DNA from 4 places in the Qipengyuania triglochinis genome. Region 4 is predicted to be linked to each of the others. Evidence: predicted binding sites of a transcription regulator. Region 4 holds the regulator's gene; each other region holds the start of a gene.
What was found. The regulator LexA, encoded in region 4, represses DNA repair genes until DNA is damaged. The targets are predictions, from matches to a motif close to GTTCCNCNCTTGTTCT.

Region 1: ACYQ0G_RS03310 (ATP-dependent helicase) is a predicted target of LexA. The motif match lies at 3,860-3,875, and genes of this name have one in related genera.
Region 2: ACYQ0G_RS04075 (putative DNA modification/repair radical SAM protein) is a predicted target of LexA. The motif match lies at 2,842-2,857, and genes of this name have one in related genera.
Region 3: ACYQ0G_RS12155 (DNA recombination protein RmuC) is a predicted target of LexA. The motif match lies at 3,830-3,845, and genes of this name have one in related genera.

The regions. Positions count from the first base shown of each region.
Region 1 is NZ_BAAHND010000001.1:649,232-657,201, forward strand. Features, by position in the region: gene ACYQ0G_RS03285 (AmpG family muropeptide MFS transporter) at 1-506, opposite strand, end outside; gene ACYQ0G_RS03290 (aromatic ring-hydroxylating oxygenase subunit alpha) at 626-1,741, shown strand; gene ACYQ0G_RS03295 (pseudouridine synthase) at 1,759-2,526, shown strand; gene rsmD (16S rRNA (guanine(966)-N(2))-methyltransferase RsmD) at 2,523-3,068, shown strand; gene ACYQ0G_RS03305 (hypothetical protein) at 3,157-3,765, opposite strand; gene ACYQ0G_RS03310 (ATP-dependent helicase) at 3,882-6,194, shown strand; gene ACYQ0G_RS03315 (DEAD/DEAH box helicase) at 6,213-7,547, opposite strand; gene ACYQ0G_RS03320 (hypothetical protein) at 7,670-7,970, opposite strand, start outside.
Region 2 is NZ_BAAHND010000001.1:811,663-819,632, forward strand. Features, by position in the region: gene ACYQ0G_RS04065 (error-prone DNA polymerase) at 1-125, opposite strand, end outside; gene ACYQ0G_RS04070 (UdgX family uracil-DNA binding protein) at 147-1,601, opposite strand; gene ACYQ0G_RS04075 (putative DNA modification/repair radical SAM protein) at 1,598-2,839, opposite strand; gene ACYQ0G_RS04080 (PilZ domain-containing protein) at 3,142-3,540, shown strand; gene ACYQ0G_RS04085 (DUF6504 family protein) at 3,572-5,122, opposite strand; gene ACYQ0G_RS04090 (ImuA family protein) at 5,137-5,799, opposite strand; gene ACYQ0G_RS04095 (pyridoxamine 5'-phosphate oxidase family protein) at 6,162-6,647, shown strand; gene ACYQ0G_RS04100 (amino acid permease) at 6,706-7,970, opposite strand, start outside.
Region 3 is NZ_BAAHND010000003.1:69,812-77,781, forward strand. Features, by position in the region: gene rapZ (RNase adapter RapZ) at 1-337, shown strand, start outside; gene ACYQ0G_RS12135 (PTS sugar transporter subunit IIA) at 402-827, shown strand; gene ACYQ0G_RS12140 (HPr family phosphocarrier protein) at 824-1,102, shown strand; gene ACYQ0G_RS12145 (TrmH family RNA methyltransferase) at 1,105-1,920, shown strand; gene ACYQ0G_RS12150 (PilZ domain-containing protein) at 1,946-2,257, opposite strand; gene ACYQ0G_RS12155 (DNA recombination protein RmuC) at 2,375-3,814, opposite strand; gene ACYQ0G_RS12160 (peptide deformylase) at 4,020-4,586, opposite strand; gene recR (recombination mediator RecR) at 4,650-5,246, opposite strand; gene fmt (methionyl-tRNA formyltransferase) at 5,300-6,208, shown strand; gene truA (tRNA pseudouridine(38-40) synthase TruA) at 6,205-6,954, shown strand; gene ACYQ0G_RS12180 (zinc-binding dehydrogenase) at 7,039-7,970, shown strand, end outside.
Region 4 is NZ_BAAHND010000001.1:468,885-476,854, reverse strand. Features, by position in the region: gene ACYQ0G_RS02395 (phosphodiester glycosidase family protein) at 1-644, shown strand, start outside; gene pip (prolyl aminopeptidase) at 637-1,599, shown strand; gene ACYQ0G_RS02385 (anthranilate synthase component II) at 1,660-2,274, shown strand; gene trpD (anthranilate phosphoribosyltransferase) at 2,271-3,266, shown strand; gene trpC (indole-3-glycerol phosphate synthase TrpC) at 3,263-4,051, shown strand; gene moaC (cyclic pyranopterin monophosphate synthase MoaC) at 4,185-4,658, shown strand; gene lexA (transcriptional repressor LexA) at 4,784-5,491, shown strand; gene ACYQ0G_RS02360 (ComEC/Rec2 family competence protein) at 5,522-7,603, opposite strand; gene gltX (glutamate--tRNA ligase) at 7,734-7,970, shown strand, end outside.

The sequences.
Region 1 (7,970 bases), 180 kb from region 4:
AGCCGGTAGCCCATCTGATAGACGGTCGAGAGAATGTCGATGGTGGCGCGCTCGTCAGCAACGTCGATGCGCCATGCATTGATCGCTATGTCCTGAGTAGCGCTCGCAAACGCGCCGATCCCTGCGAGCAGGCTGAACCACCCGAGCTGGGTTCTGGGTTCGAGGACACTCATGGTGATAAGGATCGCGCCCAGCAGCAATTGCATCGGCACGATCCATTGTTTGCGCCGCCCCAGTTTCCGCAGGACTGGGATATTCACCTTGTCGATCAACGGGGACCAGAGGAACTGGAAAGCATAGGCAAGACCGATCAGGCTGAAGATCCCCATCGTCTCGAGGTCGACATCTGCCTCCGTAAGCCAAGCGAACAGAGTACCCAGAAACAAAGCGAAAGGCAGACCGCTGGCAAAGCCGAACAGGAGCATGAAGCCCGTTTTTCGGTTGGTTAGCGCGAGGCCGAGAACTTTGAGCGCGGATTTCTTTTTCTTCTCTGCCGCTTCGGCCATGCGAGGGCGTCCTTCCGTTTTCTGCTATTTTTTGCGACACTAGCGCTTGGAGAGAGAAAGGAACAGGCGCAATGGGAGTTCCGCATCAGCTATTAGAGGGGCGTAGGCCAACTGATGGCATGCTCAAACTGGCAGAAGAGATTGGGCAGCAGCACTCGCGGGAAGAACCGCACCAGACAAGCGTCTCCGCCAGTGTATATACGGATCCAGCCTACTGGCGGCGTGAAAAGCGTGGGATCTATGACCGTTTACCCCAAATTCTGTGCCCCAGTGCACTCCTTCCCGCGGCCGGAAGTTTCGTGCCGCACGATGGGACCGGACGACCTCTCTTAATCACTCGCGATGGCGAAGGGATAGTTCATGTTTTCCTCAATGTCTGTCGCCATCGGGGAACGCGTCTGATCGAAGGCGACGAGGTATCTTGCGCCAAAAAACTCGTCTGCCCTTACCATGCGTGGACTTACTCTGTGGATGGTCGGCTGCTCGCCATTCCGCGGCCAGATACTTTTCCTGATCTCGACAAAAGCACTATGGGATTGGTTGAACTGCCCTCAAAAGAAACTGGTGGAATGATTTGGTACTGCCCGAGAGAAGACAGTGCCGACTTCTCTCTTGCCGAGAAACTTGGTGAGGATTTCGATGCTCTGGGCATCGCAGAACATGTCTTGTTCCGGCGAAAAACGCATATCGTGTCAGCCAATTGGAAGCTGATCATGGATGCTTTTCTAGAAAGCTATCATGTTACGCGTCTGCATGCGAAGACCATCGGCCCCTTCTTCAAGGACGGTGTAACCAGCGGTGACACGATCGGCCCCCATTCGCGCAGTGCTGTCGGGCGGCTGGAAGACTTGGATAACATCGACCTCACCGATATGACGCAAATGCGCAAGGTGATTACCTTTGCCTATCAGCTGCTCCCGGGCGCATTAGTAGTTCCCAGTCCGGATTACATCAATTTGATGGTCCTGATGCCGCAAGCGCATGATCGAACGCTTGTCGAGGATTTCATGCTCATCCCGGAGCAACCAGCCAACGACAAGGCTCGCGATCATTGGGAACGCAGCTGGGCCTTGCTCGATGGCGGTGTTTTCGCTGGCGAAGATTTCCGCGCAGCCGAACTGGGACAGCAAGGATTATCCAGTGGTGCGGTACCGGAACTCACTTTGGGAACGCTGGAAACTGGGATACGTCGCTATCACGAGTGCGTCGAGGAAGCCTTGCGCGCTGCCAATTGAAAGCTTAACCGCGCTGCATGGCCGAAAACAGACTTCCCGAAGCCGGCGACCGCATCGCCAAGCTGCTCGCTCGTGCAGGCGTGGCAAGCAGACGAGAGATCGAGCGCATGATCGCCGACGGGCGTATCTCGCTTAACGGTAAGGTACTGGATACTCCAGCGATCAAACTGGAAAGCCTTCGCGGCGTAACTGTTGACGGCAAACCGGTCGGTCAGGCCGAAGATACGCGGCTCTTCGCCTTTCACAAGCCGTCGGGCCTCATAACTGCCGAGCACGACCCGAAAGGTCGGCCAACAATTTACGCGGCGCTGCGTAATGCGCTGCCAAAGGATGCAGGCCGAGTAATGCCGGTTGGCCGGCTCGACTTCAATACGGAAGGCTTATTGCTGCTAACCAACGACGGCGAGATGAAGCGCGCAATGGAGCTGCCTTCGACAGGGGTTCCACGCAGCTACCGCGCCCGGGCGTTCGGTGACATCACCCAGGCACAACTCGATGAGTTGATTGAAGGCATAGAAGTTGACGGCATTCGGTATGGCCAGATCGAAGCTAATCTGGAACGCGGATCGGGACGCAACCGTTGGATCGAACTTACTTTGCGCGAAGGCAAGAACCGGGAGGTAAGAAAGGTTCTTGAGCATTTGGGGCTGGAAGTAAATCGCCTACTCCGGATCGGCTACGGACCGTTCCATCTCGGCGATCTTCCTCGCGGTCAGGCAGTCGAGATCAAGCGTGGAGATGTCGAAAGCTTCAAACGCGAATTGTCGCGCGGTGGTCGCGCATGAGGATCATTGCGGGTGATTGGCGCGGCCGGAAACTCGTTGCGCCCAAGGGAGACCTCACTCGACCTACCTCCGACCGGACCCGGGAAACATTGTTCAGCATGCTTACAAGTCGCTTGGGCAGCTTTGCAGACATCTCCGTAGTCGATCTATTTGCCGGTTCCGGTGCTCTCGGCCTGGAAGCGTTGTCACGGGGTGCAGCTTCGTGCCTATTCGTTGAACAAGAAAGCGACGCGGTGAAAGCCATCCGGGCCAACATAGAAAGCCTGGAAGCACGAACGCGCAGCCAGGTTCAACAAGGCTCAGTAATGGGTCTGGGCCCAGCTAAGGTTCCACATGACCTGATCGTTCTAGATCCGCCTTACGATACTGGTGCTGGTCAGGTGGCACTTGATCGCTTGGCTCGGCTAGGATGGATAGGCTGCGCGACTTGGATTGCGCTGGAAACCCGCAAGGACGAAGACGTCACAGTGAAGGCGCTCGATATCGAAAGCGAACGCGTCGTCGGAAAGGCCAAGCTTACGTTACTGAGGCTAAAATCCTAGCTGAACCGCGCAGCAAAAAGGGCGGATCCTCCTTAAGGAACCGCCCTTGTCTCAGTCCTCTCCGGATCAAGCCGGAGATGATGGCATATCAGTTATTTGGGCGAGTTGCCGGAAGCGGCTCGTTGATCTCGCTGGCGGGGCGTCCCGGCCAATATTCGAGCGGACGATTTACCCCTGCGCCACGCTTGCCAGCTTCCCAGGCGTTGATGCAATTGTCCTGTTCATCAGCAGAACAAATCGGCAGGTCTCCAGTAGGCGGTCCGGCGTCAGCAGGTGTGGACTGTACCACCTCGCTACTCACAAAACGCGGCGACATTGAACTGGCCGAAGATGAAGCGGCGGTTGCCGTGGCTGCAGTGTTAGAGCTGGTCGCACCAGACATCTGAGCATTGATCTGCTGCCACGCCATAGTGCGCTGCTCCGGAGTCATTTCATAAATGCGAACGCGTTGCGGATCGGTAAGCACCCACCATGCTTCGGTCTGGCGCGGCTCGAGGGTCCAGTAATATTCTTGGACGTCGCTCGGCCACGCATCGTATGCACCACGACGTTCCATCGGCCAGCCTTCATACATTGTCGTCTGCGCATCAGTCAGTACATAAGCTTCACCATCGGCGGTGACAGCCATATCCTGAGCAAACGCGGGGGCTGCAGTGAATGTCAGCGCTGCCGCGCCGGCGAGAATCATGCTTTTCATTGTGTAGTCTCCTTACGTTGACCTTGGCCATAATACGCTGCGACAATGCCGATTGTTCCGAAGACGCCTTGCAGGGGTTGTGAAGATAAGTTCCGTTCCCTAGTTGTTCTAGCATAATGTCAGATCTACCGACTTCAATTGAAAACCCCGGAAATGCTGGCATTCCAGCTTATGCCGCTTCTCTAAACTCGCCCCAGCGGGAAGCCGTTCTCACTACTGAGGGACCCGTGCTAATGCTCGCCGGTGCGGGGACTGGCAAAACCGCAGCGCTGACCGCGCGATTGGCCCACCTTATCGCCACGCGGAAAGCCTGGCCGAGCGAGATTCTTTGTGTCACCTTCACCAATAAGGCTGCTCGCGAAATGCGTGAGCGCGTGGGTCGGCACATCGGCGATGCGGTCGAAAGAATGCCCTGGCTCGGTACGTTCCACTCCATCGGCGCCCGGATGCTGCGCAGGCATGCCGAGATTGTCGGATTGCAAAGCAATTACACGATCATCGATACCGACGATCAACTGCGTCTTTTGAAACAGCTTATCCAGGAACACGATCTGGACGAAAAAAGGTGGCCTGCTCGTCAGCTCGCAGGCCTTCTCGATCGGTGGAAGAACCGCGGGCTGAACCCGGGCGATTTAGATGCAGTAGAGAATGAAGCCTATGCAAATGGTCGCGGCGCCCAATTCTATAAGCTTTATCAGGATCGGCTGAAGGCACTGAACGCCTGCGATTTCGGCGACTTGCTGTTGCACATGTTGAACATTTTTCGCCAGCATCATGATGTGCTCGCGCAATATCAACAACGGTTCAAATACATCTTGGTGGACGAATATCAGGATACCAACCAGGTGCAGTATCTCTGGCTGCGCCTGCTGGCACAGGCCCATAAGAACATTTGCGTTGTTGGTGATGACGATCAGTCCATCTATTCGTGGCGCGGGGCCGAGGTCGCCAATATCCTGAAGTTCGAAAAGGATTTTCCGGGCGCGGCTGTCATCAAACTCGAACAGAATTACCGCTCCACCCCGCAGATCCTTGCGGCGGCTTCCGGTCTAATCGATGCCAATAGCGAACGCTTGGGCAAGACCCTTTGGACAGAGCTCCCCGCGGGAGAGAAGGTCCGCATTGTCGGCATTTGGGATGGTCCAGAAGAAGCACGGCGGGTCGGCGAAGCGATCGAACGCTTGGAGAGCGAAGGCGCAGCTCTGGATCAAGTCGCCATTCTGGTTCGTGCCCAGTATCAGACCCGGGAGTTCGAAGATCGGTTCATTCAGATCGGCCTGAATTACAGGATTGTCGGCGGATTTCGCTTTTACGAACGCGCGGAAATTCGCGACGCCCTTGCCTATCTGCGCACCATTGCGCAGCCTGCCGACGATCTTGCCTTCGAGCGGATATACAACCAGCCAAAACGAGGCCTTGGTGCCAAGACCTTGGAAGCGATGCGCCGCCATGCGCGCCGCACGCAACAACCGCTCGCGGCTGCATCGCTCGATCTCGCCGATAGCGACGAGCTGCCTGCACGCGCACGAAATATGCTCGTCGGGCTTCTTGGTCAGTTCGTTCATTGGCGCGAACTGGCGGAAAAGGTTACCCCGTCCGAATTGCTCCGCACCGTCCTCGTTGAAAGTGGCTATGAGGAAATGCTGCAAAAGGATCGCAGTGCAGAAAGCGCTGGGAGGCTCGAGAACCTATCCGAACTTGCGCGCGCGATGGAAGAGTACGAAACGCTGACAGATTTTCTCGAGCATGTCAGCTTGGTGATGGACAACGAACGCGCCGATGATGGCGAGAAAGTAACCATCATGACGATGCACGCGGCCAAGGGGCTGGAGTTCGACAATGTCTTTCTTCCAGGGTGGGAAGAGGGTGTCTTTCCAAGTCAGAGATCGATTGATGAAGGTGGTCTGGCTAGCCTTGAGGAGGAACGGCGTCTGGCATACGTGGCGATTACCCGAGCGAAGCGCCACTGTACCATTTTACATGCGGCAAACCGGAGAATTTATGGGCAGTGGACCAGTTCCATACCGAGCCGCTTCATCGGGGAATTGCCGGATGAGTATGTGGAGAGCGAGACGACGATGAGCGGGGGAGCCTCGTTGTGGCGGGCGAATTGGACCGAGACCGAGGATCCCTTTGCACACGTATCCTCCCAACGGCCGGATCGCAGCACAGCAAGAGGACCCGGCTGGCAGCGGGCACTCGCCAGCGGTTACGAAACGACCCCCCAACGGCTAGCAGAGCCGGGAAAAAGCGCAGCTAGCTTTGCCGCGAAACCACGAACCGATATCAGCATCGGCGTGCGCGTATTTCACGACAAGTTCGGATACGGTTTCGTCACCGATCAGGAAGGCAACAAGCTCGAAATAGAATTCGAAAAGTCTGGTACGAAGCGTGTCCTCGACAGCTTCGTGAAGCTCGCTGAGAACTAGGCAGCAGCTGTCACATGATCAGAGGGCGGAAACGTCCAGAAAGCCGGGTCTCGGGCCATTCCACTCACCCGGCGCCGTGGGACTGTCATCCCGATCACTATCGCGGTAGGACCGCTTGGCTTTCTTTTCCTGATCACCATCAGCATTCTGTCGCGGTTTTGACGACGTCCTGTCCGAACGCTCGCGCTTTGTCGGTGCGGGTTCGTCCTTCGGCGCTTCGACCAGTTCCACGCGCACGTCCTTCTTGCCGAATACGGCAATCGGGGTTTCTGTCAGCTTTTCAACGTTCTGTATCGCCTCGGCATCTTCGTCGGTCACGAAAGTGAAGGCCCGACCTTTCGCCCCTGCCCGCCCGGTACGTCCGATACGATGAACATAGTCATCCGGATGCCACGGCGTATCGAAATTGAAGACGTGGCTTACGCCCTTCACGTCCAGTCCCCGCGCGGCGACGTCCGACGCGACGAGAATATTGACCTCACCGGCTTTGAAACGATCGAGCTCCTGCACACGGCTGCCTTGATCCATGTCACCATGAATTTCACTGCTAGCAAAACCATGACGTTGCAGGCTTTTGTTGAGTTCGCGCACAGTCGTCTTACGGTTCGCGAAGATGATCGCGGTTTCCACGAGATCGTTGCGGAGCAGCCAGCGCAGCGTCTCACGCTTCTGGCGCGGCTTTACCGGGATCTTGAAAGCGGTAATGTCCTTATTGGTCGTCGCGGCTCGGCTCACTTCGATCCGCTTCGGATTATCGAGAAACTTCTTGGCAAGCTTTTCGATCGGCGGCGGCATGGTTGCCGAAAACAGCATGGTCTGCCGGGTTTCTGGCAGTTTATCGCAAATGAACTCGATATCGGGAATGAACCCCATATCCAGCATGCGATCCGCCTCGTCGATCACGAGCAACTCGCACCCGTTGAGGAGAATCTTTCCGCGTTCGAACAGATCCATGAGCCGACCCGGCGTTGCGATCAGGACATCGACACCATCGTTCAGCGCCTTGACCTGATCACCCATCTGAACGCCCCCGATAAGCAATGCGAGCTTTAGATCGTGATTTTTGCCGTACTTTTCGAAATTCTCCGCGACCTGAGCTGCAAGCTCTCGCGTCGGCGCCAATATGAGGCTGCGTGGCATAAGCGCACGACGTCGTCCGCTAGCAAGAATATCGATCATCGGCAGGACGAAGCTGGCAGTCTTTCCGGTACCGGTCTGCGCGATCCCGATGATGTCTTTCATCATCAGTACTGGCGGAATGGCCTGCGCCTGGATCGGAGTCGGCTCTGTATAACCGGCTTGTTCGACGGCTTTAAGCAGGTCAGCGGAAAGGCCGAGATCGGCAAAACTCATGCGGCTAACAATTGCCCCTCTTCAGGAAGAATATCAGATAATACCAGAAAAGGCCGCGGCAAGGCGGCCTCTAGCGAAGGCGCCCTTCGACAATTTGTCAGCTTAAGTCAAGGAAAACCGGCTCAGTCGGCGGCTTCGACGGCCAATTGCGTAAAGCGAGTTACCTGGCATTTGGCCCCCGCCCTGCTGAGCAGCCGATCGCGGTTCACGCAAATCTTTCCATCGTCACTGCGCTCCATATAAAAGCCGCGATAGAAGTCGCGGGGGCTACAGCCCTTCTCGAGCTTGGCGAAGAGCGTTTTTCGATCACGGGTGAACATCACAAGACGATCGCCGTGATCGGCCACACCGCCAATGGCCGCGCTATCCACGCATTTTGCGAATGGCCGCTCGACAATACGACGCCCCGCGTTCGCCTGCGTC
Region 2 (7,970 bases), 340 kb from region 4:
CCGCGCAGGAAGCTGAAACACGAGACGAGACCGAGTTCGACGAACGGCGCGCGCGCTGGTGCGTCTATTTCATCGGGATCAAGGTCGATAGTGCGCTTGGGTTTCTGCTGGTCATTCTCGGGCATGACACCAGCTCTGAAAAGTCATTACGCCAACTCCTCGAGCCGCTCCTTCACTGCGGCGAGATCGGCATCGAACAGCCGCACCTGCTCCTCGCGCGCGGGACCATCAAGGCGAAGGAGATAGGACGGGTGGGCGGTGATCCACAGCTCGCTGCCGTCTTCCAGCGGAATGGGCGTGCCCCGAGCCTTGGAGATGCTCACTGTCTTTCCCAGCATGCCGCGCGCCGCGCTCGCCCCCATGGCGAGTATCAGCTTGGGCTGGACGATCGCGCGCTCGCTCTCGATCCACCAGCGGCAGGTATCGATTTCCTTTGCACCGGGATTTTGGTGCAGCCGTCGCTTGCCGCGCTGGATATATTTGAAATGCTTCACGGTATTCGTGACATAGGCCGCCTTCCGGTCGATACCGGCCCGATCAAGATGGTGTTCGAGCAGTTTTCCGGCCGGTCCGACAAAGGGACGGCCAGCCAAATCCTCCTGATCGCCCGGCTGTTCGCCCACGATCATCAGCGCAGCATCCTGCGGTCCCTTGCCCATAACAGCTTGATTATCGAGGCTGCCGATCGGGCATTTACGGCAGGCGTGAATTGCCTTGTCGATCGCTGCCAGCGTATCGGGCCGCTCTTCGAATTCCAGCGCTCCCTTTTCGACCATAGCACTTTCCCGCTTCTGCGCGCCCGCCACCAACTCGGGAATGAGCGTGGCTTCGGGCATGTTTTTCCAGTATTTTTTCGGCATCTCCTTGAGCATGGCGCCAATCTTCAGCCGCGCCGGATTGAAGATCGAAGCGTAGTAGGTGCGCCAGAGATCCTCCATCGGATCGCCCTGAGGCGCGTCGTGACGTTCAGCTGGCGGCCCCTCCGCCATGGTTTCGCCATCCCAGTGAAGCGAGCCGCGCGGCGTCAGGATCGACCAGCGCATGTTCGAAAAACGCCGCATGAAGAACCCTGCATTGGCCCGGAGAATATGATGCTCCGGCTCGAACCAGGCAACGTAATGCTCACCTCCCTCGCCATCTTCACCACCGGAATGATCGGGGCTTTCGACCAGCCGAAAGCGCACAAAAGCATGCATCTTGTGGCTGTCACGCCTCACGTTCTTGTCGAGTTCCTCCAGCTTTCTGACATCTGGATCAGCCTTGTCTTCCATCATCCGCGGCTTGCCTTGTAGCCTCCAGAGCAGGCGGTAGAGCAGCGCAAACCGTTCAGGGTCCAAATGAAGGATGGCATTACGCGCAAGTTGTACAAAGCGTCGGTTGGCCTGTACCGGCCTCGCTCCCTTAGGAGGGGCAGGCATACGCCGTTCTCCATGGGCGAAGAGGTCCCCGCTACCGCCGGGTTCGACCCATGCGATACGGTCCGGTGGCACATCGCATTGGACGAAGGCCCGCGCCCACTCGCGCCAGAAATCGAAATCATCCGCATCAGGCAGTTGGACAACGTAGTAGGTGCCGAGTTTGACGTGTTGGAGCGCAGTCACACGAACAGCTCCAGCTGCTCGGTTTTCGGGGCGAGCAGGCTGCGCAGGTCGGCGCGATCGGTGAGAGTGATCGGCCGCCAGTCGATAGTACAGATGAAAGGTCGAACCTTGGTGATGGACTGGGTCAGCAGCGACACATCGTCCAACCGTAGGCCGCGATGACGGCGACTTGCCAAGATCTTGCCAACCGCCTTCACGCCTAAGCCCGGCACACGCAGCAATTGCTCCTTGGTCGCGCGGTTCACATCAACTGGAAAGGCTTCACGAAACTTCAAAGCCCAAGCAAGTTTGGGATCGATATCAAGCGGCAAATTCCCGTCTGCTTCTGTCGCATGCATGACGTCCGAAGGCTTGTAACCGTAAAAGCGCATCAACCAGTCAGATTGGTAAAGCCTGTGCTCGCGGATCAAAGGTGGACGCTTCAGCGGCAGCACCGCGCTCGCATCTGGGATTGGCGAGAACGCGCTGTAATAGACACGGCGCAGGCGGAAATTATCGTAAAGCCGGCTTGCCTTGCCCACAATATCTGCGTCAGTCGCTGCATCGGCGCCCACGATCATTTGCGTAGACTGGCCGGCGGGCGCAAAGCGGGGGGCATGCCTGAACCGCTTGCGGGCATCCTTGGCCTCCACCAGATCCTCTTTCACCTTGCCCATCGCGCCTTCGATCTGGCGCGCATCCTTGTCCGGCGCGAGACGTGTTAGGCCGCTGTCAGTCGGCAATTCGACATTGATGGAGACTCGATCAGCATAAAGCCCCGCCTGATGGACGATTTCTGCATCTGCTTCCGGGATGGTCTTCAAGTGAATGTAGCCGCGAAAATCATGTTCTTCGCGCAAGATCCGGGCAACCTCGACGATCTGCTCCATCGTGTGGTTGGAATTCTTCACAATACCCGAGGAAAGGAACAGCCCTTCGATATAATTGCGCCGGTAGAAAGCGAGCGTGAGATCGACCACTTCTTGCGGTGTGAAACGCGCACGAGCCACGTTCGAGCTCTTACGATTCACACAATAATGACAATCAAACACACAGTGGTTGGTCAGTAAAATCTTGAGCAGCGAGATGCAGCGTCCATCTGGCGCATAGGCATGGCAGATTCCCATCCCTTCAGTCGATCCAATGCCCTTACCGCCCAGACTGTTCTTCTTCGCCGTACCGGAGGACGCGCAGGAAGCATCGTACTTCGCTGCGTCGGCGAGGATCTCGAGTTTTTGAAGGACGGTTTGCAGAGCCATATGTTCTATATATGTTCCACTCCGGGATTCGCCAATAACAAAAGGTAATTGGTTTGTTTTGCGAGAAGTGAGCATGTCAGATCCATGCCCGTTACGCCCATCGAAGTTATATGGAGCGAGGTGTAGCCGAAGGTCACGCGGCCTCACTTCCTCGAATAGGAAGGGGATCCGCTGCGGCCTTATTCACTCAAGCGGGAAACGGATGACAATATTCCGGAGTTATCATTATTGGAGCGCCAAGCATAATAACCTAAAATTAACCAGGTTCGTGTAAAAATCGATTAACAAGAGGGACTTGCCGAGTGGCACTTTTCCAGAAAAAATCTGGCCAGAAATCCGAGGAGCGCAGGACCGTACAGCGCTATTCTGTCGATTGTACTAGTCGGCTCAAAATGCCTGGCGGCAACCGGGACGGACGCCTGTCGGATCTTTCACAATCAGGCGCGCGGTTCGAGACGGCCAATCCGCCGCAACAAGGCGTTTCAGGCTTGTTGTCGTGGGGTGAGCACGAATTCTTCGGCAAGATCGTATGGACGCGCGATAGCAGTTGCGGATTTCTTTTCGAACGCCCAATACCGGCATCGGTCGTTGAAGAGACCTGTGATGTGGTCGAAGTCGAATCCGGCCCGGTGGCGAAGTTCGATAATATTCCCGTCGCCAAGCGGGGCCGCCGTGCGTCGCTTGTGTCTCGCGACAGTTGAGTTTTGCGAAGAGTGCCTCGCCTTTGTATTATCAGGCGAACAATCCCTGCAAGTACCACTTTGGTTTACCACCTCGTCCATCTCCGATGATGCCGAGCCGATAGATCCAGTAGCGCCTCCCTCTCTGATCCTCAATTCGGTAATAATCGCGTAGTCGGGTACCACCGCGCTCACGCCACCATTCAGGGGCGATACGTTCGGGGCCTTCGACACGTTTGATATCGTGTACCTCGTCGCGCCAGCGGAAACGCTTGGGATATCCATCGGGAGTAGCGTAGAGCACAGCAATCTGCTCGGCCTTGTCGAGCAGTTTAAAAGGGCGTTGATGGAAGGCAAACTGACCTTGGTTGGCCGGTTCGGGCTCTAAAGGTGGTTGGCCCCGCTGCGCACGCTCGGGGATGTGACTGGCTGAAGGCACGGGCCGTGTGACGGCGCGGGGCCCAAGGCGCACGGTGAGCCGATCGACCAAGGTGGAAAGCGCGATGCCATGGTTTTTCGAAGCCGTTTCGATATCGCTTTGGTCCAATGCCAAGGCTTCCGACCAGGTGGCACGCAAACGCAGCATTTCGATCCCGAACCCTGCATCTACATCATCTAGCTTGCTGACAAAAAGGCGTACGAAATGCGCGGCCTCTCGGGTTGCTGCAGCAAGTTCGATATGCCGCACAACCAATTCACCATCGACGCGCCACAAGCCGAGTTCCAGCCTGCGGGCGCCCTGCCCCTTACCCTCCAGTTCGCGCACCATGTCATCCGACAGATCGTTCACCACCTGATCGAGCAGGTGGCGGTGTCGGATCGGCTCCAGCAGGCGGCGCTGTACCATCGGAATTTGTTGCGGAATGACTGGCAGCAGCGGTTCCGGTATCCGGCCGAGCAGCTGGTCCAGCCGGATTAGCGGGTTGGCAGAGGGAGAGTTCCGGTTGCGAAACCGTCTATTGATTCCATCGCGATCGACCGCCGAAAGCTCGCTCAGTTTCTTGAGCCCTAGCCGTCGAAGAACAGTGACGACATCCTGATCGAGCCTTAGTGCCGCCACGGGAAGCTCGCCCAGCCGTGTTTCCATTTCCTCATCTTTGCGCAGGATCGTACCCGATGCAGCATAATGGGCCAGTGCCCAAGCTGCCCCGGCAGTCGGAGCTATGGCACAACGCATAGCGATGTCGCGCTGTGCAAACACCGCAGCTACATCGGCAAGCAGCTTTTCTTCGCCTCCGAAGAGATGCGGCACTGCGGTTACATCCACCAAAAGCCCATCCGGTACATCCATCGCCGACCAAGGTCCCCAGCGTCGTGCCCAGGCAGCAAGCTTTTCCAAGAAAACGAGATCGCCTTCAGGGTCGGACAGTGCCGTAGTAATTTCAGGGCAAAGCGAATGTGCATCAGCCAACATCATCCCTGCCCTGGCCCCGGCAGCAGCGCTTGTGCGGTTGGTCGCTTCGATCCGCGGCCCATGCGCTGTATCAGCGGTCAGGACAAACGGCTTGTCATCTTGCTCCCGTCTCTCCGCCGAGCCCATACTCCAGCGGTCCATGGCAATGGACGGGAGCCAGATAGAAAGGATACGGCGCGGCTGATCCATGGCAGACCAACAAGCTAGCGCCGCTTGCCTTGGACTTGTCGGAAACGAGACTGTTCCGAAAGCACAACGGATCTATCTTCGATTGCTGTGCTCGACGGCTTGAAAAACGCTCTTTCGGCGAGCCCGAAACGTGGACCGATATGCTGAACGATAGAGGATGGCTTGCCGGTGGGTGGCGAAGAGACCTGCGGCGTTTCACGACGCGCCTCCAGCCGCTTCCCGAACTCTTCGAAAACCCATTCGCCCGGTGGGTGCGAGCGGGCACGGAAGAGCTCCCCCCGCCACGACGGATTGCCTGGTGCTTGCGCGTTCCATTCGGGTGCGGTGGATGGAGCCGAAGTCACTTCCCAGCGCATCCGGGCCGAAGACAGGTCACGCGCCGCATCGACCCGCAGCAGGAACAAAGGTACCTCGTGTTTCTGCGCAGTCAGCGTCAGCCGACGCGAAGCTGTGAAGTCCAACGCCTTTGGATTGCCGGCAATTTCCCCGATAACGAAGGATAGCTCACGACAGCGCAACCCTTCCTCCATCGCAAAAAGCGCATCTTCCGCCTTGTGGGCCAGCACATGGATCACGCGCGACTGCAAATCCTGCGGTAGCCCGGCACGATACGGTTTACCTCCCAGGCGCGCCGCCTCACGCGTCTGCACCCAGAGTATGCTGCGTTGATCGCTCATCTCCCCGCCTTCTTTCGGCGACGCGTTACGCCAATCGTCAAGTGCCAGCGCCAGCACTGCACCAGCGCCTGCCGCTTCTCTCGAGGAGGCGAACACTTCGCTGTGCAGAGCTTTTCCATGTAAGCCAGCCAAGCCAGGCCTCCAGCGCTCACTATGACGCTCAGGTAGTGTGGCGACATCTTCAGAGGCGGTCGACGGCAAGGAGGAGAGAGCTAGTTGGATCATATGGAACCGAATCGTCTGTTCCCTTTATGTTCCAATATCTATCTATTAGCAAATCCTGCTCTATCTTTTCCTCTACTGGCTTGGGACCAAACCTGCCCTTCGGTCATTGAGCAAATGAACCAATCTTGGAGACCAAAATGAAACATGCCGAAGGCAATCCCGACGAACTCAAAACCAAGTTCTGGAAAGCTCTGGCCGACAGCCCATTCCTATTCCTTCAGCTGGACGGTGACAGCTCAAGCGCCGTTCCGATGAGCCCCCAACTGGACAAGGACGCGAACAGCTCGATCTGGTTTTTCACGCACACGAAAAGCGATTTCTGCAAGCTTGGGCCAGTCACTGCAACATTCGCCGGCAAGGGCCACGAAATGTTCGCTCGCTTCAACGGAAACCTCGTGAAGGAAACCAGTCAGGAGCGCTTCGACCAACTCTGGAACAACTTCGTCGAAGCCTGGTACGATGGCGGCAAAAACGATCCGGATATCTTCTTCATGCGGATGGACCTTGGCGATGCAGAAATCTGGAGCGGAGATCTGGGACTTCTCAATACCGCGAAAATGGCCTTGGGCATGACTGTGCAAGACGAAGCCGAAGAACAACATGTGAAGTCTGCAGACCTCTAATTTAATCGGCAAAAGCGAAAGGAGCCGTCCTAAAAAGGATGGCTCCTTTTTTATGTTTCTAGCTATCGGGATGAATGGGAACGGCTGTTTCTTCACCCGCCACATTGTCGACCACTTCCACGATCCCCTGACCCAACCGGCTGTGGTTCCTGCTATACCCGAAATACACCAGCAAACCGATTATGCTCCACACTGGAAGCACCAGCATAGCCGCACTTGGCAGGTTGAGGAACAGAAAGGCACATCCAAAGATCGTCGCCGGTCCTACCAGCCAGAGCATGGGGGTTCGGAAATCTCTCTTACGCTCCGGCGCCGTACGCCGAAGAACCATGACCGCAACTGCCACCATCAAGAAAGCATATAGCGTTCCTGCATTGGCAATATCGGCCAGCTGACCCACAGGGAAGAATGCTGCTCCGACAGCGACGATCACTCCGGTAATGGCGGTTACCACGTATGGCGTCTTCCACCGCGGATGCACTCTGGAAAGCCCATCTGGCAGCAAACCATCCCGGCTCATTACAAAGAAGATGCGGGTCTGTGCGAAAAGCAGGACGAGAATGACCGATGGCAAAGCCAAGAAAGCCGCTATTCCAAGGATATTGCCAATTCCCGAAAAGCCGATCTGGCGAAGGACGTGTGCCAAGGCTTCATTGGAGCAGACCAACGCTTCCACATGTTGCGGAAGAGCGCACTGCCGCGCCAATTCCTCGGATCCTGCTGGGAAAGGAATACCGCCGGGCCCCATGATCGGCTGCCCGCCGATCGTCCCGATCGCTCCCGCCGCCACGAGAATATAGAAGATCGTGCAGAATATGAGTGAACCGACGAGACCGATCGGCACATTGCGCTGCGGGTTCTTAGTTTCCTCCGCGGCGGTGGAAACCGCGTCGAAACCTACATAAGCAAAAAAGATAGTCGCTGCCGCACCTACTGCTCCGACTCCCGAACCGAAGCCTCCGAATAGGCCAGCGGGAAGGAATGGGTTGAATTTGTCTGGATCGAAATAGGCGCTGGTCAGCGTAAGGCCGATAAAGGCGGTTAAAGCAATAACCTTGATGGCGACCAGAATAGCGTTGACCTTGGCGCTCTCGCTTGTGCCGATCATCAACAACCAAGTGACCAGTAGGGCGATGATCATGGCAGGAAGATTGATAAATCCGCCTGCCTCTCCACCCAGCGCAAGCGGGCCCGCGGCCAGCCATCGCGGCAACTCTATACCCAGGAACTCATTTAGAATGGTACCGCTGAAGTAACCAGACCATCCTACGGACACTGCCGATGCTGCAATTGCGTATTCAAGGATAAGTGCCCACCCCACGG
Region 3 (7,970 bases), on a different contig from region 4:
GCTGTTCGACATGCGGTTTCTCGACAACCCTCACTGGATCGGCGAATTGCGAGACCTGACTGGCCTCGACAAACCGGTGGCCGACCACATCCGCAGCGATCCCGCATTCGACCCTGCGTTTGCCAGCATCTGCAATACACTACTCGAACTGCTCCCGCGGTATGCAGCACAGGATCGGAGCTATTTGAACATCGGCTTCGGCTGTACCGGAGGGAGACACCGTTCAGTATTCAGTGCGGAAGCCGCCGCGCAAGTCTTGCGTGAGGCCGGATTTTCGCCCACGGTTGTGCATCGCAACCTGGAAAGCCGGCCCGCCGATCCGTTCGAGCGCAGCTAGCCCAAGCAATGGTTAATACGCAAAGTCTACAATTTCGATACACGAAACGGATATCGATAACCGCATGATCGGCATGATCCTCGTCACCCACGGCAAACTAGCCGAACACTTCATCGATGCGATGGAGCATGTCGTCGGTAAGCAGGAATCCGTGGCCACCATCTGTATAGGCCCCAATGACGACATGGAGCAGCGGCGAAAGGACATCGCCGATGCCATCGCCAGTGTCGACACCGGAGAGGGTGCGATCATCCTGACCGACCTTTTCGGGGGAACACCGTCCAATCTGGCGATCTCGCTGCTGGATACGGGACGGATCGAGGTCATCGCTGGAATCAACCTGCCGATGCTCATCCGCCTCGCTGGCGCCCGCAAGAGTATGAATGTGGTGGATGCTGTACACGCGGCGCAAACGGCCGGGCGAAATTACATTACCGTGGCAAGCGAATTCCTCGGCCAAGACCTCGATAGCGCGCGGAAAGCAAGTTGAGCGAAGTCAGGAAAAAGGTCGAGGTTGTCAACCAGCGAGGGCTGCACGCCCGGGCAAGCGCGAAATTCGTCGGCGCCGTAGCCGAACTTCCCGACAGTTGCAGCGTGCGCGTGGCGAAAGGTGACAATGAAGCTGCCGGAGGGTCCATACTTGGCTTGATGATGCTAGGCGCCGCCAAGGGTGACACGATCGAAATCATCGTAGACGGCCACAGTGCGGATGCGGTGTTGGCGGATCTTTCCGCGATGGTCGAGGACGGTTTCGGGGAGCCCTGAGAATGTCGGCGGACCGCCGGATAATCACCGGCTATTCAAATCCAACCGTGAAAGCGCTGCGCGCTCTGCGCGAAAAGAAGCATCGCAAGCGTGAGAAGAAGTTCCTCGCGGAGGGGCTGCGTTTGCTTACGGATGCGCGCGAGTGCGGGCACATCCCGGAGATATTGGTTCTGGCCGATAGGCGCGATCCTCATCCCCTGCTTACGGCGCTTGAAGATGCTGTCGATGCGAACGGGGGCGAAGTGATCGAAACCTCGCCGGACATCCTGTCCAAGATCACTGGCAAGGACAACCCGCAAGCTGTTACCGGGGTTTTTGCAGAGTTCGACACGTCTCTCAGCTCGCTGAAGCGGGACGCCTCAAATATCTGGCTCGTTGCGCAAGCCCTGCGCGATCCGGGCAATCTGGGCACTATGCTCCGCACCGGTGATGCGATCGGTGCAGGCGGACTAATCCTGATCGACGATTGCGCCGATCCGTTCAGCGTGGAAGCGGTGAGAGCGAGTATGGGTGCCGTATTCACCCAGGCAATCGCACAGACCGAATGGGCTGAGTTCGAACAGTGGCTGCGACAGGGATCAGGGCAATTGGTGGCGGCGAGTTTACGCGAAGCTCAGCCATATCGCGGCGCGCCCTATGCGGCGCCTTGCTTTGTAATGGTTGGTAATGAGAGCCGCGGTCTGCCTGAAGAATATGAGATGGCTTGCGATCTGAGGGTGACGATGCCGATGATGGGCCGTGCCGACAGCTTGAACGCTTCAGTGGCTGCTGCGGTGCTGGGCTATGAAGTGCTGTCTGGGCTAGGTTTGGATAAGTAGTTTTTTGAGAGACCAGCCTTTCGGATTAACCGAAAGTGCGAAGTTCGTCTGTGCCACCTTCAGCGATGATGTGTTCGAGGACCGCAGGGTAAAGCGGCTGGTCGAATTCCACCCCTGCCTGACGCTTTTCGATCCATCGCACCTTGGCATGCAATGGGCCAATCTTTCCGATGCGCAGCGTGATTGCGTCCCCTACCTCCAATCGCCCGACGATATCGTAGAACTGGCATCCGTATTCGGACAAGTCCTTGATTGATATATCGAAACGGATCCCTGTGCCACGCCGGTATCGCCCCAACGTAGAGATGGAATATCGAGGTTCTCTGCGTAGTTCCATCGGTCTGTTCCGGACCCCCTATCCAGCCGCGACCCAGGATTGCCGTCATTATTAAGGGTAAACGATACCGCAATTTTCTTTAAAAATGACTAATCAAAGGCGGATCGCTCTGATGCGCTAATGATCGTCCTTAATTTGGGCCGCGTCTTCGCTGCTGTAGCGTGGGCCAGCTTCGACGAGCGGCACTTCGGGAATTTCGGCTTTCCCGATCTCAATGCCCTTATCGGCCATTCGTCGACCAGAGGACAGGACGTTGCGCTCGAAACTGCCGACGAATTTGTTGTAATTGTTCACGGCGCTTTCCAGCCCGCCGCCGACGCGTTTGAGATGCTCGGACGCGGCGCGCAGGCGATCGTAGAGTTCGGCACCCATTGCGCCAATTTCCCGTGCCTCGTCGGCCATTTTGTCCTGGCGCCAGACCTGCGCGACCGTGCGCGCGATCGCGACAAGGTTGGTCGGGGTGGCCAACAGCACCTTGTTGCGGAAGGCGAAATCCCACAATTCGGGATCATGTTCGAGCGCGGCCGCCACGAAATGTTCGCCCGGTACAAACATGACGACATAGTCCGGCGCGTCATCGAACTGGCTCTGATACCCCTTGCTGCCAAGCGTCTGGACATGGTTGCGCATCGACTTGGCATGCAAATCGAGATGCCGCTTGCGCTCCTGATCATCCTCCGCCTCGAAGGCTTCCTGATAGGCATTGAGCGAGACCTTGGCATCGATGACGAGCTTCTTCTGCCCCGGGACATTGACGATGGCATCAGGACGCAGGCGCCCCTCGTCCGTTTCGATGGAATGTTCGAGGATGAAATCGGTATGTTCGGACAGCCCGCATTGTTCGAGCACATTCTGCAGCGCGCGTTCGCCCCAGCGCCCGCGCGCCTTAGGGGCATTGGTCAGGCTGTTACCCAGCCGCTGTGCCTCGCGCCGGACCTCTTCCTGCCCGCGCTGCATCTCGGTAATTTGCTGGTGCAGCCGGCCAAAGGCATCGGTGCGCTTTTCTTCCAGCGCGGCGACCTGTTTCTCGTAAGCTTCCAGCCGCTTGCCGACCGGATCGAGCAAGGCGCGCAGCTTTTCCTCGCTGGTTTTCTCCGAATGCCCCAGCCGCTCGTTCGCGCGTTCGAGGAAGGCATCCTGCGCCTTGGTCAAAACGGCAGAGCCGGTGTTTTGAAATTCTCTCAGCAGTTCTTCCCGCGCCTCGATCAAGAGACGTTTCTGCTCGTCGAAATTGGCGGTCTTCTCCTTCAGCGTGGCAAGCTCTGCACCCTGCGCTGCCTTCTCACGACGAAGGGCTTCCATACCCTCTTCATGGATGCGCCGTGTTTCGCGCAGTTCAGCATCGAGCGCATCGGCACGCTGGGCCCGGACAGTCGCATTTTCCAGATCGACAATGGCGCGGCGGAATTTATCATCCAGTTCCCTCGCCTCGGCATCGCGCTCACCATGGCGCGCCTGCCAATCCTTGGCAGGGGCCGAGCCGAAGCGATGGCCGAGAAAATAACCCAGGCCGAGGCCCAGGATGAGGCAAATGATAGCGATTAGAGTCGGATCCATCATTCCAACCTATGGGGAACACATAAGGAACACCAGCCCCGTTTCCAACGGTTTCCCCATGAGAGTGCGTGGCTTCGATATTTGATAGCCCTATTCGCCTGAGCGCGTTCGCGTGGACCAACACCACACGATCAAATTGTCCGACGAAAAAGGCGACCAGCTTCGCGCGGATCGCCTCTTCGAATTCCGGTACTTCTCGAAAGTATTAAGCCGCCTCGCGCAGCTTCTTCAGTTTCTTCAGCGCCATTCCGCGCTTTAGGCGCGATAAATGGTCGATGAAGAGAATGCCTTCCAGATGATCCATCTCATGCTGGATGCAGGTAGCCATCAGACCGTTCAGATCTTCTTCGTGCGTTTCGCCTTCCAGATCCTGATAGCGGACACGGCAGGTTGCGGGCCGGTCGACATCTGCAAAGATATCGGGGACCGAAAGACAGCCTTCCTGATAGGTGGCGAGTTCTTCGGCCGGATCGAGTATCTCGGGATTGATGAAGACGCGCGGCTCTTTCCGGGTGGGATAGTGCACGTGTTCATGGCCGCCGTGATTGCAGACTTCGCCCTCTGCATCTTCGTCCTCAGGCTGAAGGTCGATCACCAGCACGCGCTTGGGCACACCGACCTGAATCGCAGCCAAGCCGATGCCGGGCGCATCATACATGGTTTCGAACATATCGGAGACGAGCGTGCGGAGTTCGTCGTCGAACTCGGTAACCGGTTCGGACACGACTTTGAGCCGGGGGTCCGGCACTTCAAGAATTTCACGGATAGCCATGACAGGTCAAATAAGCGCGAAATGCGCGATTTTCAATCCACTTGGACCGGTCAGAGTGATCGCCTAGCCAAGAGGACGTCTCGCCCTCAAAGCTTGCGCCAGCGTTCCCTCATCCAGATAGTCCAGCTCTCCGCCTACCGGCAGGCCATGTGCGAGCTGAGTTATGCGGACCGGGTATTCGTCCAGCCGCTCAGCCAGATAATGCGCGGTGGTCTGTCCCTCCAGCGTGGCATTCATCGCCAGAACCACTTCGTCCACCCCGCCCTCTTCGACGCGGGAGAGAAGGCTGGCGATGTTCAGATCTTCGGGCCGGATGCCATCGAGTGCCGAGAGCTTGCCGCCAAGGACATGGTATTTGCCGGTAAACAGCTTGGCGCGATCCAGCGCCCACAGGTCCGCCACATCTTCCACCACGCACAGTCCCTTGCCATCGCGGCGCGGGTCGGCGCAGATTCCGCAAGGATTGGTGGTATCGACATTGCCGCAGACATCGCATTCGACCAAAGCTTCGCCCACGGTTGCCAGCGCTTCCAGTAGCGCGGGCAAAGCGCTTTCCCGGCGCTTCACCAGCCATAGCACGGCACGCCGCGCGCTGCGCGGGCCAAGCCCGGGAAGGCGGGCCAGCGCGGCCGCCAGCGTCTCGATCTCTTGCGATGCCATGACCGCACAGATAGGGGCCTTGATGGAACAGAGAAAGACCAGACAGGGACTTCATGCGCATTATCTTCATGGGATCGCCGGAATTTGCCGTGCCGACGCTAGAGGCGCTGGTTCATGCCGCGCATGACGTAGTGTGCGTTTACACCCAGCCGCCGCGCCCCGGTGGTCGCCGTGGCAAGGAACTGACCAAGACGCCCGTGCACCAACTGGCTGACCGGCTCGGGATCGAGGTTCGCCATCCTACTTCGCTGAAATCGACAGAAGAGCAGGAAGCCTTCGCCGCGCTGGGCGCCGATGTCGGCGTGGTCGCTGCCTATGGACTCATTCTCCCGCAAGCTATCCTCGATGCACCCAAGCATGGTTGCCTCAACGTTCACGCCTCGTTGCTGCCCGACTGGCGCGGAGCCGCACCGATCCACCGCTCGATCATGGCTGGTGACGAGGTCACGGGTGTCACGATCATGCAGATGGAAGCAGGCCTCGACACTGGGCCGATGCTGGCCACTGTGCGCACACAGGTAGAGGACAAGACGACCGGCGAACTGACCGAGGAACTGGCTGAATTGGGTGCACAGTTGATGGTTGGCACGCTTATTGACATCGATGCCCTGCACGCGGTCGAACAGGATGACGATGTAGCGAGTTACGCCAAGAAAATCGACAAGTCCGAGGCGCGGATCGACTGGGCGAAGCCTGCCGCAGAGGTACTGCAGCACATTCACGGCCTTTCGCCCTTTCCCGGCGCATGGTTCGACATGGACGGCGTTCGGGTCAAAATATTGCGCGCCGAACTGGCGGACGGATCGGACGAGCCCGGCGCGGTGCTGGACGATGATCTTGCCCTAGCCTGTGGCGATGGAGCCATCCGCCCCACCCGTCTTCAACGCGCGGGCAAGCCGGCAATGGATCGCGCCGATTTCCTGCGCGGCAATTCGGTTTCGAAGGGCGCCGTGCTGGCGTGACCCGCTTCGCGCTCACCATAGAATTCGACGGCACACCTTTCTTTGGCCTGCAACGTCAGGACAATGGGCCCAGTGTTCAGCAGTCGCTCGAAGATGCAGCTTTTCGCGTCACCGGAGAAGAAGTGCGCCTTCATAGTGCAGGCCGCACCGATACCGGTGTCCATGCACTCGCCATGCGCAGCCACATGGATGTTGAAAAGGATATCGCACCTTTCAGGCTGATGGAGGCTTTGAATGCGCAAGTCCGGCCCGACCCGATTGCGGTAACCCACTGTGAAGTGGTCGCCGATGATTGGCACGCCCGGTTTTCGTGCACGGGCCGCAGTTATGTCTATCGCATCGCCAATCGCCGCGCACCGCTGACGCTGGAGCGCAACCGTCTCTGGCAAGTACCGCAAGATCTGGATCACGATGCCATGGACCGTGCTGCGAAGGCACTGGTCGGCCTGCATGATTTCACCACCTTCCGTTCGGTCCAGTGTCAGGCGCAAAGCCCCGTCAAGACGCTCGACCGGCTCGATGTCGAGCGCGTGGGTGACGAAGTGCGCATCCACGCAGCGGCGCGAAGTTTTCTTCATCATCAGGTACGCTCGATGGTGGGCTGTCTTGCGCTGGTCGGCATGGGCCGCTGGCGCGAAGAGCAGATGGCAGAGGCGCTGGAGGCTCGCGATCGGCAGGCGCTGGGGCTCAATGCGCCACCCCACGGCCTCTACTTCATTGAGGCGACCTATCCGGACGATGCCTGACGTAACGGCACCCTAGCCAACTCTCCTTTCGAGGCGTAGCGAGACGACCAAACAGGTTTCAATAACGCACCGAAAGGGAACAGGATGACTACTGGCAAGCAGCTTTTCACCACGCTTGAAAGCGACGGCACGCTCACTCTCGCGATCGAGGAGGTCACCTTCCCCGAGCCGAAAGGCAATCAGGTTCTGGTCAAGATGGAAGCGGCGCCGATAAACCCTTCCGACCTGGCTATTCTGACCGGCGCTGCCGATTTCGAGAACGCCGAATATTCGCCGGGCAAGGTTGTCGCCAAGATGCCCGAACCGTTCAATTCCGGCCAGAAATCGCGGCACGGCAAGAAGCTTCCTGCAGGTAATGAAGGTGCCGGCACCGTTGTCGCCACGGGCGATAGCGACACTGCGAAGGCGCTGATGGGCCAGCGGGTTTCCTGTGTCCCGGGCAACGCGTTCAGCCAGTATGCCATTGCCGATGCGAACATGTGTCTCCCGCTGGGCGATCACAGCGCCGAAGCGGGCGCATCGAGCTTCGTAAACCCGATGACCGCCCTCGGCTTCGCGGAGAATACGAAGATGGAAGGACAAAGCGCCATCCTCCACACGGTCGGCGCATCGAACCTTGGCCAGATGCTCAACCGTATCTGCATCGAAGACGGGCTTGGCCTCGTGAATATCGTGCGCAAGGATGATCAGGCCGACCTGCTGAAATCGCAGGATGCGACTCATGTCGTGAACTCGTCGGGCGATGATTTCATGAAGAAACTTCGCGATGCGATCGAAGATACGGGCGCTTTCTTCGGCTTCGATCCGATCGGTGGCGGCAAGATGGTCGACAGTTGCTTCAAGGCCATGGAGCAGGTCGCAGTGGCGAACATGAAGGAATATTCGCGCTACGGTTCGAACCAGGCGAAACGCATGTTCATTTACGGCCGCCTGGATGTCAGCCCGACCACGCTGACGCCGTCATACGGTTTTGGCTGGACCTTGTCCGGCTGGCTCCTGTTCCCCTTCCTCCAGCA
Region 4 (7,970 bases):
CCCACTGCCTCGCCACGCCCGCGCGCCACACCGTGTCGATGGATCTTGGCCCATCAGGGGAAGCGCCGTACCGTAGCCTCACCGCATTCTCGCGCACGCAGTCTCCGGACAGCATAGCCTTCGCGATGAACGGCGGCATGTATGACGATGAAGGTAAGCCCATCGGCTATTATGTCGAGAATGGCGATCGCCTGCAGACGCTGAATACGGCCGGTGGCGAAGGCAATTTCCACATGCGTCCCAACGGCGTCTTCTTCGGCACCGACGGCAAATGGGAAGTCCGCGCAACGGACGATTTCCTCGCCAATGTCCGCGAGCGGCCACAGTTCGGCACCCAGTCCGGGCCGATGCTGGTCATCGACGGCAAGCTGCATCCCGAAATCTCGCAGGACGGCGAATCCCGCTATATCCGCAACGCGGTCGGTGTCGACGACAAGGGCCGCGCCCATTTCGTGATTTCCAACGGCCCGGTCAGCTTCGGCAAGCTCGCCCGGTTCTATCGCGACGAACTCAATGTGAAGAACGCACTCTATCTGGACGGCAATGTCTCGGCCCTGTGGAATCCCGCCACGGGCCGCCTCGACACCGGCGCGCCGATAGGGCCGATCATCGTGGTCGGAAAGAAGGACCAGCAAAGTGATTGAATACGAACGCACTCTCTATCCCGAAATCGAGCCCTATGAGACGGGAATGCTGGATGTCGGCGAAGGCCATTCGCTCTATTATGAGCGGGTCGGCACGCCGGGTGCGAAGCCTGCGGTGTTCATGCACGGCGGCCCGGGCGGCGGCATGTCGCCGGCGCATCGCCGCCAGTGGGACCCGGAACTGTACGACGTCCTGTTGTTCGACCAGCGCGGCTGCGGCAAATCGCTGCCCTTCGCCGAGATCGAGAATAACGACACCTGGCGCATCGTCGAAGATGTCGAGAAACTGCGCGAAATGTGCGGCCATGAAAAATGGCAGGCCTTCGGCGGAAGCTGGGGCGCCACCCTCGCGCTCGCCTATTCGCAGGCCCATCCCGACCGGGTGACCGAGATCGTCCTGCGCGGAGTCTTCCTCGGGCGGCAGACCGAGAAGGACTGGCTCTACAAATATGGCGCCAGCGAAATCATGGCCGAACAATGGGACGATTTCACCGGCCTCATCCCGGAGGAAGAGCGCGGCGATCTGGTAAAGGCCTATTACGAGCGGCTGACCAGCGACAACGAACAGATCCGCCTCTCTGCAGCGCGCGAATGGTCGCTGTGGGAAGGCAATGTCGCCACGCTGCTGCCCGATGAAGAGCTGCTCGACACGTTCGCCGATCCGTCGAAGGCCGTGCCCTTCGCCCGCATCTGCGCCAAATTCTTCCTGCAGGACTTCTTCCTGGAGGAAGCGCAGCTGCTCAAGAATGCGGATCGCATCAAGCATATTCCCGGCATCATCGTGCAGGGCCGCCACGACATCTGCACTCCGCCGGTTTCGGCGTGGGAGCTGAAAAAGGTCTGGCCCGAAGCCGAACTGTGGATCGTGCAGGACGCCGGCCATGCCGCCAGCGAACCGGGCATCATCGACGGTCTCGTCCGCGCGACCGACAAGCTGGCCGGCAAGGAGGGGTGATGATCCCGGCAGCTTTCCTTGCTTGAAAGCTGCGCCGCTCACGCCCAATCAGCGCAGAACATGACTGCCAACCGCTCGATCCTCGTCGTCGACAATTACGACAGCTTCACCTTCAACCTCGTCCATTATCTGATGGAACTGGGTGCGGAGGTGGATGTCGTGCGCAATGATGCCATCACCGCCGATGAAGCCATCGCGAAGGATGCGGCGGGCTATCTCATATCGCCCGGCCCTTGCACGCCGAACGAAGCGGGTGTCAGCCTCGATCTCGTCGCCGCCTGCGCTGCCGCCGGAAAGCCGCTTCTGGGTGTCTGCCTCGGCCATCAATCGATCGGGCAGCATTTCGGCGGCAAGGTGGTTCGCGGCGGGCTGATGCACGGCAAGACGAGCGATCTGACCCATGACGGCAGCGGCGTTTTCGCAAACCTGCCCTCGCCCTATACCGCCACCCGCTATCACTCGCTGGTGGTAGAGGATATTCCCGGCTGCCTGGTGGTAAACGCTACCAGCGAAACGCCCGGTCTCGACGGGTCGAGCGTGATGGGCTTCCGCCACGAAAGCCTGCCGATCCACGGCGTCCAGTTCCATCCCGAAAGCATCGCGACCGAGCATGGCCATGCCCTGCTCGCCAACTTCCTTGCGATCTGCGGCGTGGATGCCAAGGTGCCGGCATGACCAGAGCACTCCCCTCCGCCGACACGCATCTGACCGAAGATGATGCGCATGAGATTTTCGGCTGGATCCTCGACGGTGAGGTGGGCGAAGAGGAAATCGGCCGCTTCCTGGTCGACATGTCCGCCCGCAGCGAGACGTCGGAAGAGATTGCCGGAGCCGCGCGCGCGCTGCGGGACCGGCTGATACCGGTGCCCGCGCCGGAGGGCACGATCGATTGCTGCGGCACCGGCGGCGACGGGCATCACACGCTCAACGTCTCGACGGCAGTCAGCCTTGTCGTGGCGGCGTGCGGTGTTCCGGTGGCGAAGCATGGCAACCGTGCCGCCAGCTCGAAATCGGGCGCTGCAGACACGCTGGAATGTCTTGGCCTCGACATGGAAGCCGCGGGAAGAACTGCCGAGAAAACCTTGAACGAATTGGGAATTTGCTTCCTTTTCGCCAAGAACCATCACCCGGCCATGGGCCGCATCCAGCCCATCCGGCAGAAACTGGGTGTGCGCACCATCTTCAATCTGATGGGGCCGCTTTCCAACCCCGCAGGGGTAACCCGCCAGCTGATCGGTATCGCCCGCCCCGCCTATGTGCCGATCTACGCGCGGGCGAAGGCGCGCTTGGGGACCGAACGGACATTCATCGCTTCCGGTGACGAAGGACTGGACGAACTCAGCCTCGCTGGCGGCAACGAACTGGCCGATGTGACCGGCCATGATTTCGAAATGCGCCGAGTGGTCGCCGTCCAGGCCAATCTCCCTCATTCTCCGGTCGAGGCCATAAGGGGCGGAGATCCCGCCTATAACGCCAAGGCGCTCGAAGCGCTGCTGATGGGCGCGCCGGGCCCCTATCGCGATGCGGTCCTCTTCAACGCGGCTGCCTCGCTGATTGTCGCAGGGAAGACGGACGATTGGGCAGCAGGAGCCGACATGGCAGCCGATGCTCTCGACAGCGGACGGGCAAGACAATTGCTGATCGACTGGATCGCACTGGCCAAATGAACAAGCTTGAACAAATCTGCGCGACCAAGCGCGAAGAAGTGGCCGCGCGCAAAACGCAGCGCAGCCTCACCGACCTCGACGCGGCGGCGCGCGACCAGACCGCGCCCCGCGGATTTCACCGCGCGCTCGAAACGAAGCAACAGGACGGTTTCGGCCTGATCGCGGAGATCAAGAAAGCCTCGCCGTCCAAGGGGCTTATCCGTCCCGACTTCCAGCCCGCCGAACATGCCCGGGCCTATGCCGCGGGCGGTGCCGCCTGCCTGTCGGTGCTGACCGATGCGCCTTACTTCCAGGGCCATGAAGACTATCTCGTCGCTGCCCGTGCAGCCTGCGACCTCCCCGTCCTGCGCAAGGATTTTGTGGTCGATCCGTGGCAGGTCGCCGAAGCACGGGCGCTGGGTGCGGATGCGATCCTCATCATCGTGGCGGCGCTGGAGGATACGCAAATGGCCGAGATCGAGGCTGCGGCCTTCGAGCGTGGCATGGACGTCCTCGTCGAAGTCCACGATGCCGCCGAGATGGCGCGGGCAGCCTGCTTGAAGTCACGGCTTCTGGGCGTGAACAACCGCAATCTCAAGACCTTCGAAACCGATCTTGCCACCACGGAAGAACTTGTCACTCTGGCGCCAGAGGATGCATTGCTGGTCGGCGAAAGCGGGATCTTCACCCATGACGATTGTCTGCGCCTGTCCAAAGCCGGTGTGCGCAGCTTCCTCGTGGGCGAAAGTCTCATGCGGCAGGATGATGTCGAAGCGGCAACGCACCGGCTCCTGACGGGCAATTAACGCTGTCCTACACAGGCAGCCCGCGTCATAGGTCGGCAATGCAGATGTCCGACCCTCGCTTACCGAATTCCGGGGTTTTTAGCTCCAGGGATGTGCTCCAGGCGCTCCTTCCTTCAGCTTCGAGGTCCGTACCATGAACAAACTCACCCACCTCGACGACAAGGGCGCGGCGCATATGGTCGATGTCGGCGGCAAGCGGGAAACCGCGCGGCGGGCGGTTGCCGAAGGGCGCATCCGCATGAATGCCGACGCGCTGGATGCGATCATGGCGGGGGCGACGGCGAAGGGCGATGCGCTCGCCACGGCGCGGATTGCCGGGATCATGGCCGCCAAGAGAACGGGCGATCTGATCCCGCTGTGCCATCCGCTTGGCCTCGAAAGCGTGACCGTGGAGTTCGAGCGGGAAGACAGTGCTATCCGCGTGGTGGCCAGCGCCTCGCTCACCGGCAAGACGGGGGTGGAAATGGAGGCCATGACCGCTGCCGGGATCGCTCTCCTCACGGTCTACGACATGGGCAAGGCGATCGACCGCGCGATGGTGATCGACGGCGTGCGCCTGCTGTCCAAGACCGGCGGCAAGTCGGGCGACTGGCAGGCGGAGGACTGAAAGGGGAACAGCTGTTCTCCCCAACTGGCTCGAAAATGGCTGTATTGCTTGACTTGTGAAAATCGGTTGCCTAATTGTTCCACATTCGTTCACAGGGTTGTGAACAGGAACATGGGAGTTTTCCGATGCTGACTGCCAAGCAGCACGAGCTGATCCGCTTCATTCAGGAAAAGCTGGAGGAGACCGGCATTTCCCCCTCTTTCGAAGAGATGAAGGAAGCGCTCGACCTCAAGAGCAAGTCCGGCGTGCACCGCCTGATCTCCGCGCTCGAAGAACGCGGGTTCATCCGCCGCCTGCCCAATCGGGCGCGCGCGCTGGAAGTCATCAAGCTGCCCGAAGATTCGGTCACCGGGACTGTGCGCGCGGCCACGGCGTCTGCTCCCCCGGCAGCAAACGACGCTGTCGTTTCGGCGCATGCAGCCAAGCCGGTCGCACCCGAACCGGCGAACGACATCATCGAGGTTCCCTTGCATGGCCGTATCGCGGCCGGTGCCCCGATCGAGGCGATCGAAGGTCAGTCCTCAATGCCTGTCCCTGCGGCCCTGCTCGGCCCCGGCGATCATTACGCCCTCGAAGTCAGCGGCGATTCCATGATCGAGGCTGGTATCTTCGATGGCGATTTCGCACTGGTGAAGCGCACCGAAACCGCTCGCGACGGGGAAATCGTGGTCGCTCTGGTCGATAACGAGGAGGCGACGCTCAAATACCTCCGCAAGGAAGGCGCCATGGTTCGCCTCGACCCTGCGAACGGCAGCTACGAACCGCAGGTCTATGAGGCTGGCCGCGTTCAGGTTCAGGGCAAACTTGCTGGGCTGTTGCGCCGCTATCACTAATCCCGATGGTAAAGGGGCGGTACGCGCGGCCTAATCGCCGGTCGCCCCTTTCCACCATCCATGGCTGCCTTGATGCTCTGCCACGGTTTCGATCACGTGATCGTCGAGATAGATGGCCAGCCCCCCGTTCTCTTCCAGGAAACGGCGATCCGACTTCAGCCACTTCGGCCTGCAGCTTCGGGGCAGCCAGCGATCTGAGATCACGATATCGGCCCTTTCGCAGGCGGCAGCAAGAGCACGCTCGTCGATCATCTCCCGACTGCGCGAGACAAGGACAAACCATGTGTCGCCGTTCCGCGATATCGGCAGGCTGCAAAAATCCGGACTACATTGCGCGCCCGGCCAGCGGTCGAGAGCCAAAGGTGCGACTTCCGTTCCGGCGAGTTCGACAAGATTACCCTGCGCATAGCTACCCGGTTTGTCGCGAAGCACGAACAACCGCCCATCATCGCCAACCAGGCCGACATCGCGCCCATCCCTGGCCACGAGAATATCCGGCGCTGCAGCCGTAGCGAGCATGGATGCCCCTATCGCAACCGGACCAAATCCAGCCAGGCGCGCCCTCCCCCGCCACAAAGCGAGCCATAAACCGCCAGCAACAAAGAAGAGGACAGTCGAGAGGCCGATATACGGAACAAGCTTCACCGCCCCCGGCTGCGCTGCGGTTACATGCGCGATCCAGAGCATCAGGTCGAGCGACTGTCCTGCAAGCCACCAGAACGGCGCGCCTGCGCCGAAAAAGTCGAGCAGCAAAGCGATGGCGATCAATGGCATCGAAGCGAATGTGACCAAGGGAATGGCGATCACATTCGCGAACGCGCCATAGAGCCCGGCGCGATGGAAATGGAACAGGACGATCGGAGTAAGCGCGATCTCAATCACCAGCCCCGTAACAAACAGCATTACGACCCTCTTTGCAGTACGCCGCATCCAGCTTTCCTCCGTGGGTGCCAGAAAGTCGCGAACAGGACTGCAGTTATGAAGAGCCACGATCGCAATCACCGCTGCAAAGCTCATCTGAAAGCTGGGCCCCACCAGCGATTCCGGCCAGAGAAAGAGAACCACGGCGGCCGCCGCCGCTACCATCCGCATCGATAACGGCTCTCGTCCGAGCGCCAAGGCTATGAGAACCAGCAGAGCGCCGACGCAGCTTCGAACGGTGGGCACCTCAGCGCCAGTCAATAGGGTGTAGGCAATGCCTGCACCTGCGGCGATCGCAGCAGCCAGCAGCGGCAAACGAATGCGCAGCGCCAACCATGGACAAAGGCCGAGAGACTTCATCACAAGAAAATAAGCTGCCGCGATTACGGCGCTAACGTGCAGCCCACTGATGGATAACAGATGGGTCAGCCCTGCGTCACGCATGGCGGCTTCGTCGGCTTTCGCAATCGCTCCGCGATCCCCGCTTGCAAAAGCCGCCGCGATTGTCCCCGCAGAACCCTCCAGCCTCTCCCGCACGTGGTGAGATAGTCCTTCCTGAACTCGTGCAATGGTACCGGAGGATTGCGGTGCTGGTTCGATCAGTTTGATAGTGCCGGATAGCGAACCTGTGGCCGCGTATCCGTCGAACCAGGCCCTCCGCGCAAAATCATAAGCGCCGGGCAGCAATGGCGGGGCAGGCGGCATCAAACGCGCTTTGAAGTGCACGCGCGCACCCGGCCCATACGCAGGAGAATAACGCTCACTGGGAACGTTGACTCTTACCTTGAACGCCTCTCCGCTCGCGCCATCACGAGCTGCCACCACCAGTCGCGCCCGCCCTTCAGCTGGCTGCAACTCTCGTTCAAGAATGCGTGCGTCGAGTGTCATCATGCGCGGGTAGTCGATGGGTTCGGCACCAATCAGCGCGGACCTTGCGGATATCACCGCGAGTCCCAGTGCTATTGCCAACCCTATTGCTGCTACAGCCAGGCGCAGATTGGGGTAATCGCCCGTTCCTTTCCACAGGCCGGCTGACACGAAGAACGACACGCAAATTGCGGCAACCATTATCCATTGCCACGGTTCATGCAGCACAAACCATAAGCCAATGCCGGTCGCTAAAAAGACCGTAAGCCAAGGACCTCGGTCGAAGGAAGAGCGGTCCAGAAACGCTTCCGCAGCCGTGGCCATTCTGGACATTGGAGCACGCATACGCCAAGGGCGCTGCACTGCAGCATCGGCGGGCCGATCCCCTTCGCCGAACGGCACGATCGGCGTCCCCTGTGTCGCCATGCAAAGACTTGAAAGGAAAGACGAAGCAATGGCAAGCGAAACCAGCAAGCAGGTGGTTACACGATTTGCGCCCTCGCCTACCGGCTTCCTACATATTGGTGGGGCGCGCACTGCGCTGTTCAACTGGCTATATGCTCGCCACCATGGCGGAAAGACCCTACTGCGTATCGAGGATACAGATCGTAAGCGCAGCACCCAGGATGCCATCGACAAGATCATCGAAGGCCTGGACTGGCTGGGTCTCGATTTCGACGAGCCACCGGTT